One region of the Sphingomonas sp. SP4 genome, then DNA from elsewhere that is predicted to be linked to it. Evidence: predicted binding sites of a transcription regulator. Region 1 holds the regulator's gene; each other region holds the start of a gene.

Region 1 (4,930 bases):
CAGGCCTATGCCTCGGTTGCCGGTGACAAGACTGCCGCGGCAGTGTTCGGCGCCGCTTCAGGAGCAGTCGTCGGTCCCATCCAATCGGATTTCGGCTGGGTCGTGGTGAAGGTGGAGTCGGTAAAGGCCGAAGGCGGCAAGACTCTCGCCCAGGCCACCCCGGAAATCGCGACCAAGCTCAACGCAGACAAGCACAAGGCAGCGATCGAGGACATTGTCGACAAGCTTCAGAATGCGGTCGACGACGGTCACAATTTCGCCGAAGCGGCAGCAGGCTCGAACCTGCCCGTCACGACAACGCCGCTGATCAAGGCCGATGGCACCTCGCGGACTGACGCCAATTTCAAGCTTCCGGCCAATCTTGCTCCGGCCGTGAAGACCGGCTTCGAGATTGCACCGAACGATCCGCCCGAGCTCGTCGCGATGCCTGACAATGCCGGCTACATCTTCGTGTCGCCGGCCCAGGTCGTCGCCGCGGCCCCCGCGCCGCTTGCGAGCATTCGCGAGCAGGTGACGACGGACTGGATCAACGACCAGGCACTCGAGCGCGCTCGCAAGACCGCTGACGCCATCTCGGCGAAGGCATCTCAAGGAATGTCGCTCGCGGATGCGGCAAAGCAGGCGGGCGTTTCCCTGCCACCAGTGATGCCGGTCGCGGCGCGGCGCATCCAGATCGTGCAGGCGGGCGGCCAAGTGCCGGCGCCACTCCGGGTTCTCTTCTCGCTCGCTCAGGGCAAGAGCCGTGTCGGTGGCGATCCTCAGGCCCGCGGGTTCTTCGTCGTGAAGGTGAATAAGATCACGCCAGGCAATGCGATGCTTCAGCCCGCGCTGATCGCGCGCATGCAGACCGAGCTTCAGCAGGCAACGTCGGAAGATTATGCGCGCCAGTTCCTGGCGGCGATCCGCGCCGACGTGAAGGTGAAGCGCAACGACAGCGCGATTAACGCTTTGAAGACGCGGCTGGTGACCGGCAGCAACTAATCGTTCGCTGCTTGACGGCGATTCGTTTGTTGCCTACACGTTCTCCGTTCGTTCTTACGGGGGAGTGACCGCCGATGCTCACCGCCAAGCAGCGTGAATTGCTGCTCTTCATCGACAGTCGTCTGAAGGAGAGCGGAATTTCGCCCAGCTTCGACGAGATGCGCGAAGCATTGGACCTCAAGTCTAAATCCGGCGTGCACCGCCTGATCTCCGCACTGGAAGAGCGCGGGTTCATTCGCCGCCTGCCCAACCGCGCTCGGGCGCTGGAGGTGGTGAAGCTGCCGGAGACCACGCCAAGCGCTACAGTCACGCCGATCCGGCCCGTCACCGCGGCGCCCGCAAACGACACCATGGAGATCCCGCTGCATGGCCGGATTGCAGCCGGCACGCCGATCGAGGCTTTGCAGGGCACGGAGAGCTTTGCGGTCCCAGCAGCGCTTCTCGGTCCCGGCGAGCATTACGCTCTCGAAGTGTCGGGAGATTCAATGGTCGAGGAAGGCATTCTCGACGGTGATTTCGCCCTGATCCGGAAGGTCGATACGGCACGTGATGGCGAGATCGTCGTGGCGCTGATCGACAATGAAGAAGCGACCCTGAAGACGTACCGCCGCGAAGGTCGCATGATCCGGCTCGACCCGGCCAACAGCCGCTACGACCCGCAGCGCTATGAAGAAGGCCGTGTGCAGATCCAGGGCCGCCTGGCTGGCCTAATCCGGCGTTACTGACATGGCTGACGCTCGGATCGATTATGTCGAGCTGCCCAGCGCGACGGCGCACGAACTCACGCGGGCTTTTTACTCCAAGGCGTTCGGCTGGACGTTTACGGATTACGGACCGACTTACTCGGCGACTACCAACGGGACGACGGACGTTGGTTTGCAGGGCGATCCGGAGGAAGCGTTATCATCACTCCTACCGGTCATTCGGGTCGAGGACCTCGACGCTGCGTTCGACGCCGTCAGCAAGGCTGGCGGGGTGATCGCAAAGCCGATTTTCAGCTTTCCTGGTGGGCGCCGCTTCCACTTCATCGACCCCTCGGGAAGCGAACTCGCGGTCTGGAGCGAGCGCTAGCGTCGGCTTTCAGCCCACGGATGGGCGCCGACGCGCTCGGCGACGCTATCCACGCGCGGCTCCTTGCCTAGGTAGACTGCTAGACCCCCGGTCCGCGAGAGCATTCCGCGGTCCAGCTTGAGCCATCTTGGCGTACACCCACGCGGGAGGCGGCGATCAGAGACGGCAACGTCTGCCGCTGAGCAGGCGGTGGTCAGCGCCTGCCAGTCAATCTGATAGGCCGAGCGAGTAGCAAGCAGGCGCCATTCGGTGGGCGGCTTCCTGATCGAGGCGACACAGGCATCTTTCGAGCAATGGCTGAAGGACCGTGAACCAAGGTCATCGACGTCCCCGTCGAACCCTGATGCCTCGGCCAGCAGGTCGCGGATGTAATCGCCCGCTCGATCGCGCAGGATAAGCGGCGTACCGTCCACGCTGACGACCGCCAGATGCCGCCCGTCACCCGTGAGCAGAATGTCGGGCGCAGGGGCCAGCGCGGCGCCGATTGCCCCGATCACAAACGGCGCAATGCCGAACAATCTCAGCCGCGTATTCCAGAGACAGAGCCAGATTCCGCCCGCGATCATCAGGCCGAATGCCCAGACGGGCATGGATGGAAGCGTGGCAACGGCGCCCTTCGCGGACGACACCATGTGCGCGAGGCGAAGCAATGCACCGACCGCGATGTCGGTAAGGAACCAGAGCGGCCTCCCCAACCCCACAACATCGAGCAACAGCGCTCCCGCTTCGAGCGGCATGATCACGAAGGTGGTGAGCGGAATTGCGACGATATTGGCCCCGACGCCGTACAGGCCGGAGCGGTGGAAATGGAACAAGGCCATCGGGATCAGCGCCAGCTCGACAGCTATGCCGGTCGCGACGGTCGCAAGCGTTGCGCGAGTGAGGCCTGCAAGGATGCCCTCCTCCCGCCGCTCGAACAATTTTCGAGACCATGAGATGGAGTGGAGCGCCACGATTGCAGTAACGGCCGCGAAGCTCATCTGAAAGCTGGGACCCGCAAGTGCTTCGGGGCGGAACGTCAGGACGACCAACGCACCTGCGGCAATCAGCCTGATGCTGATCGCCTCCCGCCCGAGGGCGATGCCCAAGAGGATCAGCAGCGCCGCCACGCAGCTTCGTACCGTAGGCACCTGCGCGCCGGTGAGAAGCGTGTATCCGATGCCCGCCGCAGCGGCCACGCCCGCGGAGACCAGCACGAGGTTGAACCGCAGTGCCAACCGCTCGCTCAAGGCAAGCAGCTTGAGACTCAGGAACATGGCAAAGGCGACGGCGGCAGCGATGTGGAGGCCGCTCACGGAGAGAAGATGGGTGAGGCCGCTCCGCCGCATTGCCTCGGCATCGTCCTGGTCCACCGCATTCTGGTCGCCCGTAGCAAGCGCGATGGCGATCCCGGACGCATTCGACGGGAGCCGTTCAAAGATATGTTCTCGAAGGCTCGTACGGACCTTGTCGAGCCCTCGCGGCTCGGCCGGCCTATCTACCTGGATCTCGCCGAGTGTTTTCCCGACGGCTCCGATACCCTTGAACCACGCGTCGCGGGCGAAGTCGTAGGTCCCGGGCAATGCCATGGGCGGCGGCGGCGCTAGCCGCGCTCGGGCTCGGATCTGAGCGCCGGGGGCAACGCCCGGCGGCAGCTTGTCATCGTCAACGGAGACGCGAATCAGCGGCGGCAACCCGGGATCGTTCGTCTTCAGCAGCAGGCGCGTACTTTGCTTCGCAGCCAGATGGTCGACGGACTGCACCTTTCCGCTTACTTCCGCGACGACCGGCCTACCGAGCCGCGGCTGCTCGACCCAGAGGGCGCGCGCCCAAACAAGCGTGCATCCGATCGTCGCCGCGAGTGCGAACCAGCCCAGCGCCCTGCCCGCTCGACCTTCCTTGAACAGAAATCCCGCGATCGAGACCGCTGCGCCCAGGCACAGAAACGCGAGCCAGCCATTCTGGCCATCGATCGTGAACCAGGCCGCAATGCCGGTGCCGAAGCCTACGACCACCCAAGGCGGAAGCTGGGCGCGCTCCGCCTCGAGCAGCCCTTCGAGCTCCCCGTTCCACTCGGCAAAACGCGCCTTCCAAAGCTTCCGAGCACGCTGTGGCAGAGGCGCACCCGCTATGTTAGGGGCGCTCGTCCGTTGCATTGCAGCATAGAGAGAAGAGGAAAGCGCGCTTGAGCGCAAGCAGTTCGTCGAGACCCGTCGTCACAAGGTTCGCGCCGTCGCCAACCGGGTTCCTGCATATCGGTGGCGCGCGGACAGCGCTCTTCAACTGGCTCTTCGCCCGCCACCACGGGGGCAAGTTCCTGCTGCGCATCGAGGATACGGACAAGGTCCGCTCCACCAAGGAAGCGATCGACGCGATCATCGACGGCATGAAGTGGCTCGGCCTCGATTGGGACGGGCACGAATATTATCAGTCGCAGTTCTGGGCCCGGCACGCCGAAATCGCACATCGGCTGCTCGAGCGTGGCCACGCCTACCGCTGCTACATGACGCAGGAGGAGCTTGCCGCACAGCGCGAAGAGGCTCAGCGCGAGCGCCGTCCCTTCCGGATCAACAGCCCATGGCGCGACGTCGGCGAAGAGCAGGGAGACAAGCCCTTCGTGATCCGCCTGAAGGCACCGCGCGAAGGGGAAACGGTCATCGACGATCGCGTTCAGGGCCGCGTGACCGTCCAGAATGCCGAACTCGACGATTTCATCCTGCTTCGTTCGGACGGAACGCCGACCTACATGCTTGCGGTGGTCGTCGACGATCACGACATGGGCGTCACTCACGTGATCCGCGGCGACGACCATCTCAACAATGCCTTCCGCCAGCTGGCGATCATCCGTGCCATGGGGTGGCCGGAGCCTGTCTATGCCCATGTTCCGCTGATCCATGGC
Region 2 (4,930 bases), 170 kb from region 1:
ATAGTCGAGGCCGACATTGTGGAGGAAGCCGAGGCGCTCGTTGATCTCCTTGAGGATGACGTGCGCGATCGCCTGCTGCGTGGCGGTGAGCTTGGCTTCGAGGCTGCCGAACCAGGCGAAGGCGTCGGCGACGCTGCGGCGGGTGGACATGGAGATGTCTTCGCCGGCGATCTTCACCGCCAGCGCTTCGGGGCGGAGGCGGGCGCCGTGGCAGACTTCGCACGGGCGGCTGCCCTGGTAGCGGCTGAGCTCCTCCCGCATCCACGCGGACTCGGTGGTCTGCATGCGGCGGTTGAGGTTGCCGATGACGCCTTCGAACGGCTTCTTCACCTCATAGCTGCGCTTGCCGTCGATGAAGCGGAGGGTGACGGGCTTGCCGCCGGTGCCGTGGAGGATGACGCGGCGTGCTTCCTCCGGCAGGTTGCGCCATTCGGTGTCGAGGTCGAAGCCGTAGGCGCGGGCGAGGCTGGCCAGCACCTGCATGTAATAAGGGCTTGGCGGCTGCGACTTGGCCCAGGGGACGACGGCGCCCTTCTTCAGGCTGAGGTTGTGGTTGGGGACGACGAGGTCCTCGTCGAACACGAGCTTCTCGCCGAGGCCGTCGCAGGCCGGGCAGGCGCCCTGCGGCGCGTTGAAGGAGAAGAGGCGCGGCTCGATCTCGGCGATGGTGAAGCCGCTAACGGGGCAGGCGAACTTCTCGGAGAAGATGATGCGGCCGGGAGGCGCGTTGTCGGCGAGGATCTCGCGGTCGGCGGCCTTCTTGAGCACCTTGGCGACGCCGACATTCTCGGCGCCGGGCGGATCCTGCGGCGGATCGGCGGGGTCGAGGTAGGCGAGGCCCTCGGCGAGCTTCAGCGCGGTCTCGAAGCTGTCGGCGAGGCGCGGCTCGATGCCTTCGCGCACGACGATGCGGTCGACGACGACCTCGATGTCGTGCTTGTACTTCTTGTCGAGCGCCGGCGCCTCTTCGATGGCGTAGAACTGGCCGTCGATGCGGACGCGGGTGAAGCCCGCCTTCTGCCACTCGGCAAGCTCCTTGCGGTACTCGCCCTTGCGGCCGCGGACGACAGGCGCGAGCAGGTAATGGCGGCTGCCTTCGGGGAGGGCCATCACGCGGTCGACCATCTGGCTGACCTGCTGCGCCTCGATCGGCAGGCCGGTGGCGGGCGAATAGGGGATGCCGACGCGCGCCCAGAGCAGACGCATGTAGTCGTAGATCTCGGTAACGGTGGCGACGGTGGAGCGCGGGTTCCGGCTCGTGGTCTTCTGTTCGATCGAAATGGCCGGCGAGAGGCCGTCGATATGCTCGACGTCCGGCTTCTGCATCATCTCGAGGAACTGGCGCGCGTAGGCGCTGAGGCTCTCGACGTAGCGGCGCTGGCCCTCGGCGTAGATCGTGTCGAAGGCGAGCGACGACTTGCCCGAACCGGACAGGCCCGTGATGACGGTCAGGCTCTCGCGCGGGATATCCACGTCGACGGCCTTCAGATTGTGTTCGCGCGCACCACGGACGCTTATGTGGGTCAGCATACGGTACACCTAAGCTGACGAATATGTGTCATCATCGGATCGGCTTCGTTCCGTTTATGTTCTTGTTACGTGAGGGGGCACGCGAGGTCAACGCGGGCATCAGCAATATGGGTGCGCGCGTTGGAATTGCGAGTCTGATGGGCCGCCCTGCGAGGCGACGGGCTTAGCCGAAGACGCCGTACCTCACGTCCACGACGCGGCCGGTGCCGATCTGCACGAGCATCAGGTCCGAACCGTAGCGGACCCATTGGTAGCCGGCCATCGGCGCCGCCAGGCCGAGCGCCCCCCAGCCCGAGTAGTAATAAGCCGAGGTCAGGAACGGGCGTGGCATGATGTAACCCACCGGCCGGCGCACATACGCATAGCCGTGCGGCCAGGCATAACGTCCCGCGTAGACCCGCGTCCCGCCCCAGGTGTTGCCGTTCCAGTGCACGTTGCGATTGACGTTCACGTTTCGGTTCACGTTCGTGTTGCGATTGACGTTCCGGTTTACGTTCCGATTGGTGTTCTTGTGCACGTTCCGGTTGGTGTTCCGGCTCGCATTCGCCTGCCGGTTATAGTTGCCGCTATGGTTCCTCTGCGCCGTCTGATTACGGTTGGCGCTGGACCGGTTGGCAGTTTGATGACTGGCGTGCTGACGGTGAGTTGTTTGGGCGCGACCACCTGCCTGAGCGCGCCCGCTGGCATGTGCTCCCCCGCCGCCACCGGCGCGGCCGCCCCGCTGCGCGAGCGCGTCAGTCGCTGAACCGGCGAGAAGCGCCAGGAGCAAGAATTTGGCGATCCGTTGCGTTTTGCTAGCCATGTCGACCTCCGCAGAAAGGCCTCCGCTAGTCCTCGGTCGGGCGGCACGACATCAGGACAAATCCCCTGAAATCCAAAAATGCGATGACCCGCGGGGGTGGTGGACGAACTCTGCAATTGATCGACCGCCGAGGTGGCTTGGTCGATGCGCAGTGGTTGTGCGGCGGGCCAGAGGCAAGGTAGCGTTCGCAATCAATCATTTGGGGGCAGATGATGGCTTATTTCTTCAATCGCGGCACGGCTCGCCTGGCGGCCGCTTTTCTTGCAGGCAGCGCGCTCTACGTTGCGCCTTCTGCGGCGCAGCAGGTCATGTCGGGCAGCATTCCCGAGGCCGGCGCTGCGCCGTCAGTGGTTCACTTCGGCACCTGGGGCGTCGACATCTCCACGCGCGACCTGTCGGTCCGACCCGGAGACGACTTCCAGCGCTATGCCAGCGGCAAGTGGATGGATACGCACGAGATCCCCGCCGACAAGCCGGGGAATGGCGTTGGCTCCGAGCTCAACGACCGCAATCAGGAGCAGCTGCGCGCGATCGTAATGAGCTCGCCGAAGGACAGCCAACTCGGCGCCTTTTACGCGAGTTACATGGATGAGGCGCGGCTGGAGCAGCTCGATGCCGCGCCGCTCAAGGCGGACCTCGCGCGCGTCGATGAAATCAAGACCAAGGCGCAGTTTACGCACTACATGGCGCAGACCTTCGGCGACTATGGCTCGACGATCTTCGGGCTCGGCACGATCCCGGATCCGGCCAACCCCAAGATCAACATCGCTTATATCGGCACAACCGGGCTCGGTATGCCGGACCGCGATTACTACCTGCTGCCCAAGTACAAGCCGCAGAGGGACGCTTATCGCGCCTACATCCAGCGCACGTTCGAACTGATCGGCGAGCCGCACCCAACGGCGGCGACCGAGAAGGTGATGGCGTTCGAGACGGAGATTGCGAAGCTGTCGTGGCCGCAGGCGGACCTCCGCGATCTGGACAAGCTCAACAATCCAATGTCGCTGGCGCAGCTCAAGAAATATGCGCCGCAATTCGACTGGGCCGCCTATCTTGGCGACACCAAGGTGATTTCGCCGCACATGCTGGTCGCCGACAATACGGCCATCCAGAAGATGGCGGCGCTCTATGCCAAGACGCCGCTGGACACGCTCAAGACCTGGCAGAAGTTCAAGGTGACGAACGATGCGTCGAACTATCTTTCGAAGCGCTTCGTCGACAGCAAATTCGAATATGCGAAGACGCTGACCGGCCAGAAGGAACTGCGTCCGCGCTGGCGCCGCGGCATCGCCGAAGTCGACGGGCGCCTGGGTGAGCTGCTCGGCAAGACTTACGTCGACCGCTACTTTCCAGCCCAGTCCAAGACCATGATGGAAGAATTGGTCGCCAACCTGAAGAAGGCGGCCGCGCAGCGTATCCAGGAAAACAGCTGGATGTCGCAAGCCACCAAAAAGGCGGCGCTCATCAAGCTTGCCAAGATGGACGTGATGGTCGGCTATCCCGACAAGTTCCGCGACTATTCAAAGCTCGAACTCAAGAGCGACGACCTTTACGGCAACATCAAGCGCAGCGCGCTCTTCGAATGGAACTACCAGCTCGAGGATCTCAACAAGCCGGTCGATCGCAAGAAGTGGGCGATGAGTCCGGCGACGGTCGACGCGTACAACGGCGGGCTTGAGAACAAGATCGTTTTCCCGGCCGGCATCTTGCAGCCGCCATTCTTCGATCCGACCGCCGACCCCGCAGTGAACTATGGCGCGGCGGGCGCGATCATCGGTCACGAGATCATGCACGGCTTCGACGACCAGGGCCGCAAGATCGACGAGAATGGGGGCTTGCGCGACTGGTGGACGAAGGAAGACGCCGCGCGCTTCAAGGCGCTGACCGACGAACTCGGCAAGCAATATTCGTCCTACGAAGCGGCGCCGGGCGTGTTCATCAACGGCTCGCTGACGATGGGCGAGAATATCGGCGACATGTCCGGGCTGGAGGTCGCTTACACTGCCTACAAGATGTCGCTGAACGGCAAGCCCGCCCGGGTGATCGACGGTCTGACCGGCGACCAGCGCTTCTTTCTGTCGTTCGCGCAGGCGTGGCGCGGCAAGCAGCGGGACGATGCGATCAAGACGCAGGTCGCGTCCGATCCGCACAGCCCGCGCCGCTATCGCGTCATTGGGCCGCTGCGAAACCTCGATGCCTGGTACCAGGCCTTCGGGATCACGCCGGATTCGAAATTCTACGTGCCGCCGGACAAGCGCGTCCGCATCTGGTGAGCCGTTGAAACCACAGCCGGGAGTTCGTCGACGGATTCCCGACGCTTGTCGATCAGCGTTGGCTGGACTCTGGCGCATGAGTGCACCAGAGTGCGCATCTCATTGCTTTAGCGGGGAATTTCATGCGGAATCAGTATGTTCACGCGTTTATGCGCGCGGCAGGCGTCATGCTCGTCGCGTCGTCGGCCTTGGTGCCAGTCAGCGTTCTTGCCCAGACGGCGCCAGCTGCAGCCACGGCGAGCGTCGCTCCGGCGAAGCCGCGCCTCGGCACCTGGGGCATCGACCTGACGGCACGCGACCCATCGGTGAAACCGGGGGACGACTT
Region 3 (4,930 bases), on a different contig from region 1:
GCCAATATTTCTTCGGCATCTCCTTGAGCATCGCGCCGACCTTCAGCCGAGCCGGGTTGAAGATGCTCGCATAGTAAGTGCGCCAGGTCTCTTCGAGCGGATCCCCGGACGGCGCATCCGCTCGAGTGGCTCCCGGCCCTTCGCTGAGCTTCGCTCCATCCCAATGGATCGACAGCTCCGGCGTCAGGATCGACCAGCGCATGTTGGTGAAACGATTGACGAAAAAGCTCGCGGCCTTGCGAACGATGTGATGCTCAGGCTCGAAGAAGGCGACGAAGTGATCGTCGATCTCACGGAAGCGGACGAAGGCGTGCATCTTGTGCACATCGCGACGCACGCCCTTCGCGAGGTCCTGCAAGCGGCGCACGAGCGGATCGGCTTCGTCGTCGAGCGACTGGCGGTTGGCCTTCAGCCGCACCAACATCGCGTAGAGCAAAGCGAACCGTTCCGGGTCCGAGTGGCAAACCACATCGCGGGCCAAAGTGACGAATGCGCGCGGAACGGGAAAGCTTGCGGCGGCCCGTTGCTGAGTGTCGAATCCGAACAGGTCCGGTTCGCCTCCCTCGACCTGCCAAACCACCGCGCTCGCCGGAACGCCCGCTTCGGCGAGATCGCGGGCGGCGTCGCGCCATCCCTCGAAGTCGTCCGGCTCGGACAGGGTCACCCGGTGCGCGTCGATCATTGGTCCTTCTGGCAGCATCTCAAGCGGAAACGGTTTTCATTTCAACGGAGTTGCGCCAAATACGGGCGATGCTCCCCGGTCGGTGTTTTGCATCATGATGAAGGCTGCGCCCTGGCCAGTGATGGCCTTGTTCATCCTGTCGCTGGCCGCAAATCTCTGGTTCGCAGGCGTGCCGGACTGGCGCTGGATCCCTGCGGCGCTTGCGGCCTGGTACTTCGCCGATCTGCTGTCCGGCTTAACGCACATGTACATGGATTATCGGCCCTGCACGCCCGGCATCGGGCTCGAGCGCATCTTCCATTACGCAGGTTCGCGCGAGAGCGAGGAATATCTCGCCATGCGTGACCGCGTGATGCCGCAGATCTCCCCGTTCGAACGGCTGGTCTATGATTTCAAGAATCATCATCCTCGGCCGGATGCGCTCGGTCGGCGCCCGTTCCTGGTGCAGATCGGCTCGACGATCCTCTTCGTCTCGCTGCCCTTTTCGGTACTGCTCAACCTGATGTGCCTTGCGGTTCCGGTTCCGGGCTGGCTGGTCGCAAGCGCCTTGGTGCTGATGGCGGGCGGAACGCTCGCCCAATATTTCCACGGGACGCTGCACCGGTCCGACAATCCGTGGATTGTTGATGCGATGCGCCGCGTCGGGCTGCTGATGACTCCTGAAGCTCACGCGCTGCACCACGCCACGCTACGCCAGGACTTCGCGACCAACACGGGCTGGTCGAACCCTCTGGTAAACACCGTTTTCCGCCTGGCGACCAATCGCGGCTGGCTCGACGAAGCCGGGCTGGAGCCGCGCTGAACCAGCGCCGAAGCGTCACGTAGCGAACAGCTCCAATTGCTTCTCCTTCGGGGCGACCAAAGTTCTCAAATCTTCTCGATCGGTCAGCACGGTGGGCTGCCAATCAGCGGTCGAGATGAACGGACGCACCTTCGTGATGGACAGCGTAAGCCGAGCGACATCGTCCAACCGCAATCGCCGCCATCGTCGAGACGACAAAATTCGGTCGACCGCTTTCGTGCCGAGCCCGGGCACGCGAAGCAGCGCCTCCTTCGGCGCCCGGTTCACATCGACAGGGAACCGATCTCGAAACTTCAGTGCCCACGCGAGCTTGGGGTCAATGTCCAGCGGCAACATGCCTTGCTCGTCCGTCGCGCTCTGCACTTCCTTGGGCGCGAAGCCGTAAAAGCGCATCAGCCAGTCCGACTGATAAAGCCGATGCTCGCGCATCAGTGGCGGCCGCTGCAGCGGAAGCACCGCGCTCGCATCCGGGATCGGGCTGAACGCGGAATAATAAACACGCCGAAGATCGAAGCGATCGTAGAGCGCACTCGCCTTGCCGACGATGTCCACATCGCTCGCGGCATCAGCGCCAACGATCATTTGCGTTGACTGACCGGCAGGCGCGAATTTGGGTGCTGACTTGAAGCGCTTCGCGGCATCGCCTGCGTCGACGATCGCGCTCTTCATGCCGCGCATGGCGCCTTCAATCTGGCGGACATCCTTTTCAGGCGCGAGCCGCGTCAGCCCTGTTTCGGTCGGAAGCTCGACGTTGATCGATACGCGATCGGCGTAGAGCCCGGCCTTTTGCACCAGCTCCGGGTCGGCATCAGGGATCGTCTTCAAGTGGATGTAGCCGCGGAAATCATGATCTTCGCGCAAACTGCGCGCGACCTCGACGATCTGCTCCATTGTGTAGTTCGACGAGCGGATGATTCCCGAAGAGAGAAACAGCCCCTCGATGTAATTGCGCTTGTAGAAAGCCAGCGTCAGCCGAACGACCTCCTCCGCAGTAAACCGCGCGCGTCGCACGTTCGAGCTCTTGCGGTTGATGCAATAAGCGCAGTCGAAGATGCAGCTGTTAGTCAGCAGGATCTTCAGGAGGGAGATGCACCGGCCATCAGGGGCGTATGCGTGGCAGATGCCCATGCCCTCGCTCGACCCCACGCCCTTGCCGCCCCGGCTGTCGCGTTTCGACGTTCCTGACGACGCGCAAGACGCGTCATATTTCGCCGCGTCGGCGAGAATTGCGAGCTTTGCCTGAAGGTCTAGCTGAGCCACTTGTTCTATTTATGTTCTTAATAATCTCGTGTCGAGTCAACAATTTGGCCTTTTCGGAACGTGCGACTGGCCACAGCCGTTTTCCTCCAAACAGATGGAGATCGACATGCCTGACGACCGCGAGATCGAAGAACAATTCTGGGGAGCGCTCGAGGACAGCCCGTTCGTCATGCTCGGACTGGACCAGGCTCGCGGCAGCGCGATGCAGCCGATGACCGCGCGCTTCGAAGATGCCGACCGGGGCTCGGGCTACGTATGGTTCTTCACCGCGAAGGATCATGACCTGACCAAGGCATTGGGTCAGGACAATCGAGCGATCGCGAGCTTCGCCAGCAAGGGCCACGACGTGTTCGCGAGCCTGCGCGGGCGCCTCGTGCTCGACAACGATCCGGTCACCATCGATCGCCTTTGGAATGCGATCGTCGCTGAATGGTATGAAGGCAAGGACGACCCGAAAATGGCGCTGCTTCGTTTCGAGATCGATGATGCCAAGATCTGGCTGAGCGACATCGGCGGCTTCCTGAAACCAGCCGTCAACAAGCTCTTCGGACGCAAGCCCGAAGCCGGTATGAAGGACAAGGTCGCGGAGGTCAGTTACTGACCTACATTACCGTGCTTGCGAGCTAGCGCGGCGCTGCTATCGCCGGGCGCATGAAAAACGCGCTCCTTCGCACCGCCGCCTCGCTCCTTCCGCTGATCGCCGTCGCCGCTGCGCAGCCCAACGCTGCGCCGGTGACGCCGATGACTCCGGACGTCGTCGCCAAGTACGACCCGATCCTTCCGGAGGCCGATTACATCAAGCGCACGGCGATGGTGCCGATGCGCGACGGCACGAAGCTGTACACCGTGATCGTGATGAAGAAGGGCACAACGAACGGTCCGATCCTTCTGTCGCGCACGCCGTACGACGCGAAGAGCAGCATGAACCGGGAGACGAGCCAATCCGTCGTCGACATGCTCCCGATCATGTACAAGGAGTTCGTCAACGACGGCTACATCATCGTCCAGCAGGACATCCGCGGAATGCACAATTCCGAGGGCCAGTTCGTCATGAACCGGCCGATCGTGGGACCGCTCAACAATACCGGCATCGACGAGAGCACCGACGCCTACGACGCGATCGATTGGCTGGTGAAGAACGTGCCGGAGTCTAACGGCAAGGTAGGTACGATTGGCTCGTCCTATCTCGGCTTCCTGACGCTGACCTCCGAGATCAATCCCCATCCGGCGCTTAAGGCCGCGGTTCCGCAGAGCCCGATGGTCGACGGCTGGATGGGCGACGACTGGTTCCACAACGGCGCATTCCGCACCGGCAGCCTGGACTTCGCGGTGTCGCAGAGCACCGCGAAGGCAGAAGGCGCCAGCATCGCGACCCCGCCCGGCGATGATTATACACGGTACCTCGAAGCCGGATCGATGGCTGACTTGGCTCGCCACCTCCGCATCGAGAACTATCCGTTCGTGCAGAAGCTGTTTCAGAACCCCGCCTACACCGAATTCTGGTCGGGTCAGGCCGTGGACAAGTGGCTCGCCGCTCGTCCGCTGACGGTGCCGACATTGATCGAGGTGGGCCAGTGGGACCAGGAGGACAGCTACGGCGGGCCCGCAGTCTACAAGGCGCTGAAGGCAAAGTACGAAGGCACCGGCCTGTTGCACCTCGCCATCGGACCATGGCGACACTCCGGCGCCAACCACTACGGCTACGATCTCGGCGACATCATCTTCACCGGCGACACGGCGCAGGAATGGCGCGCGAAATATGTGAAGCCCTTCTTTGATCACTATTTGAAGGGCGCGCCTGACCCGCACACGCCGAATGCGCTGACCTACGCGACCGGCATCAACGAGTGGCAGGCGAGTCCGGCGTGGCCGATGGGCACGCCGACGCCACTCTACATCAGCGCCAACGGCACGGCCGGCTTCGAGCGCCCTGCATCCGCGGGCTACGACCAGTACGTCTCAGATCCGTCCAAGCCTGTGCCCTATCTCCCGCGTCCGATCACCGGCGCGAACTGGAAGACCTGGCTCGTTACCGACCAGCGCTTCGTCAGCGATCGACCGGACGTCATCAGCTACACGACCGCTCCGCTGACCAAAGCCGTGCACATCATGGGCGCGCCGCAGGTCGACCTGTTCGCCGCGACGAGCGGCACCGACAGCGACTGGGTTGTGAAGCTCATCGACGT

The links. Region 1 encodes LexA, which represses DNA repair genes until DNA is damaged. Its sites were predicted from a motif close to GTTCCNCNCTTGTTCT; they were not measured.
Region 2: the regulator LexA is predicted to act here: its motif matches at 1,578-1,593, upstream of uvrA (excinuclease ABC subunit UvrA).
Region 3: the regulator LexA is predicted to act here: its motif matches at 2,747-2,762, upstream of AC4GYV_RS15245 (putative DNA modification/repair radical SAM protein).

What each region holds. Positions count from the first base shown of each region.
Region 1 is NZ_JBZFLE010000001.1:745,012-749,941, reverse strand. Features, by position in the region: gene AC4GYV_RS03830 (peptidylprolyl isomerase) at 1-981, shown strand, start outside; gene lexA (transcriptional repressor LexA) at 1,056-1,706, shown strand; gene AC4GYV_RS03820 (VOC family protein) at 1,708-2,052, shown strand; gene AC4GYV_RS03815 (ComEC/Rec2 family competence protein) at 2,049-4,187, opposite strand; gene gltX (glutamate--tRNA ligase) at 4,217-4,930, shown strand, end outside.
Region 2 is NZ_JBZFLE010000001.1:573,401-578,330, forward strand. Features, by position in the region: gene uvrA (excinuclease ABC subunit UvrA) at 1-1,530, opposite strand, end outside; gene AC4GYV_RS02910 (RcnB family protein) at 1,694-2,332, opposite strand; gene AC4GYV_RS02915 (M13 family metallopeptidase) at 2,545-4,605, shown strand; gene AC4GYV_RS02920 (M13 family metallopeptidase) at 4,728-4,930, shown strand, end outside.
Region 3 is NZ_JBZFLE010000002.1:1,155,467-1,160,396, reverse strand. Features, by position in the region: gene AC4GYV_RS15255 (UdgX family uracil-DNA binding protein) at 1-682, opposite strand, end outside; gene AC4GYV_RS15250 (fatty acid desaturase CarF family protein) at 777-1,484, shown strand; gene AC4GYV_RS15245 (putative DNA modification/repair radical SAM protein) at 1,500-2,744, opposite strand; gene AC4GYV_RS15240 (pyridoxamine 5'-phosphate oxidase family protein) at 2,851-3,345, shown strand; gene AC4GYV_RS15235 (CocE/NonD family hydrolase) at 3,396-4,930, shown strand, end outside.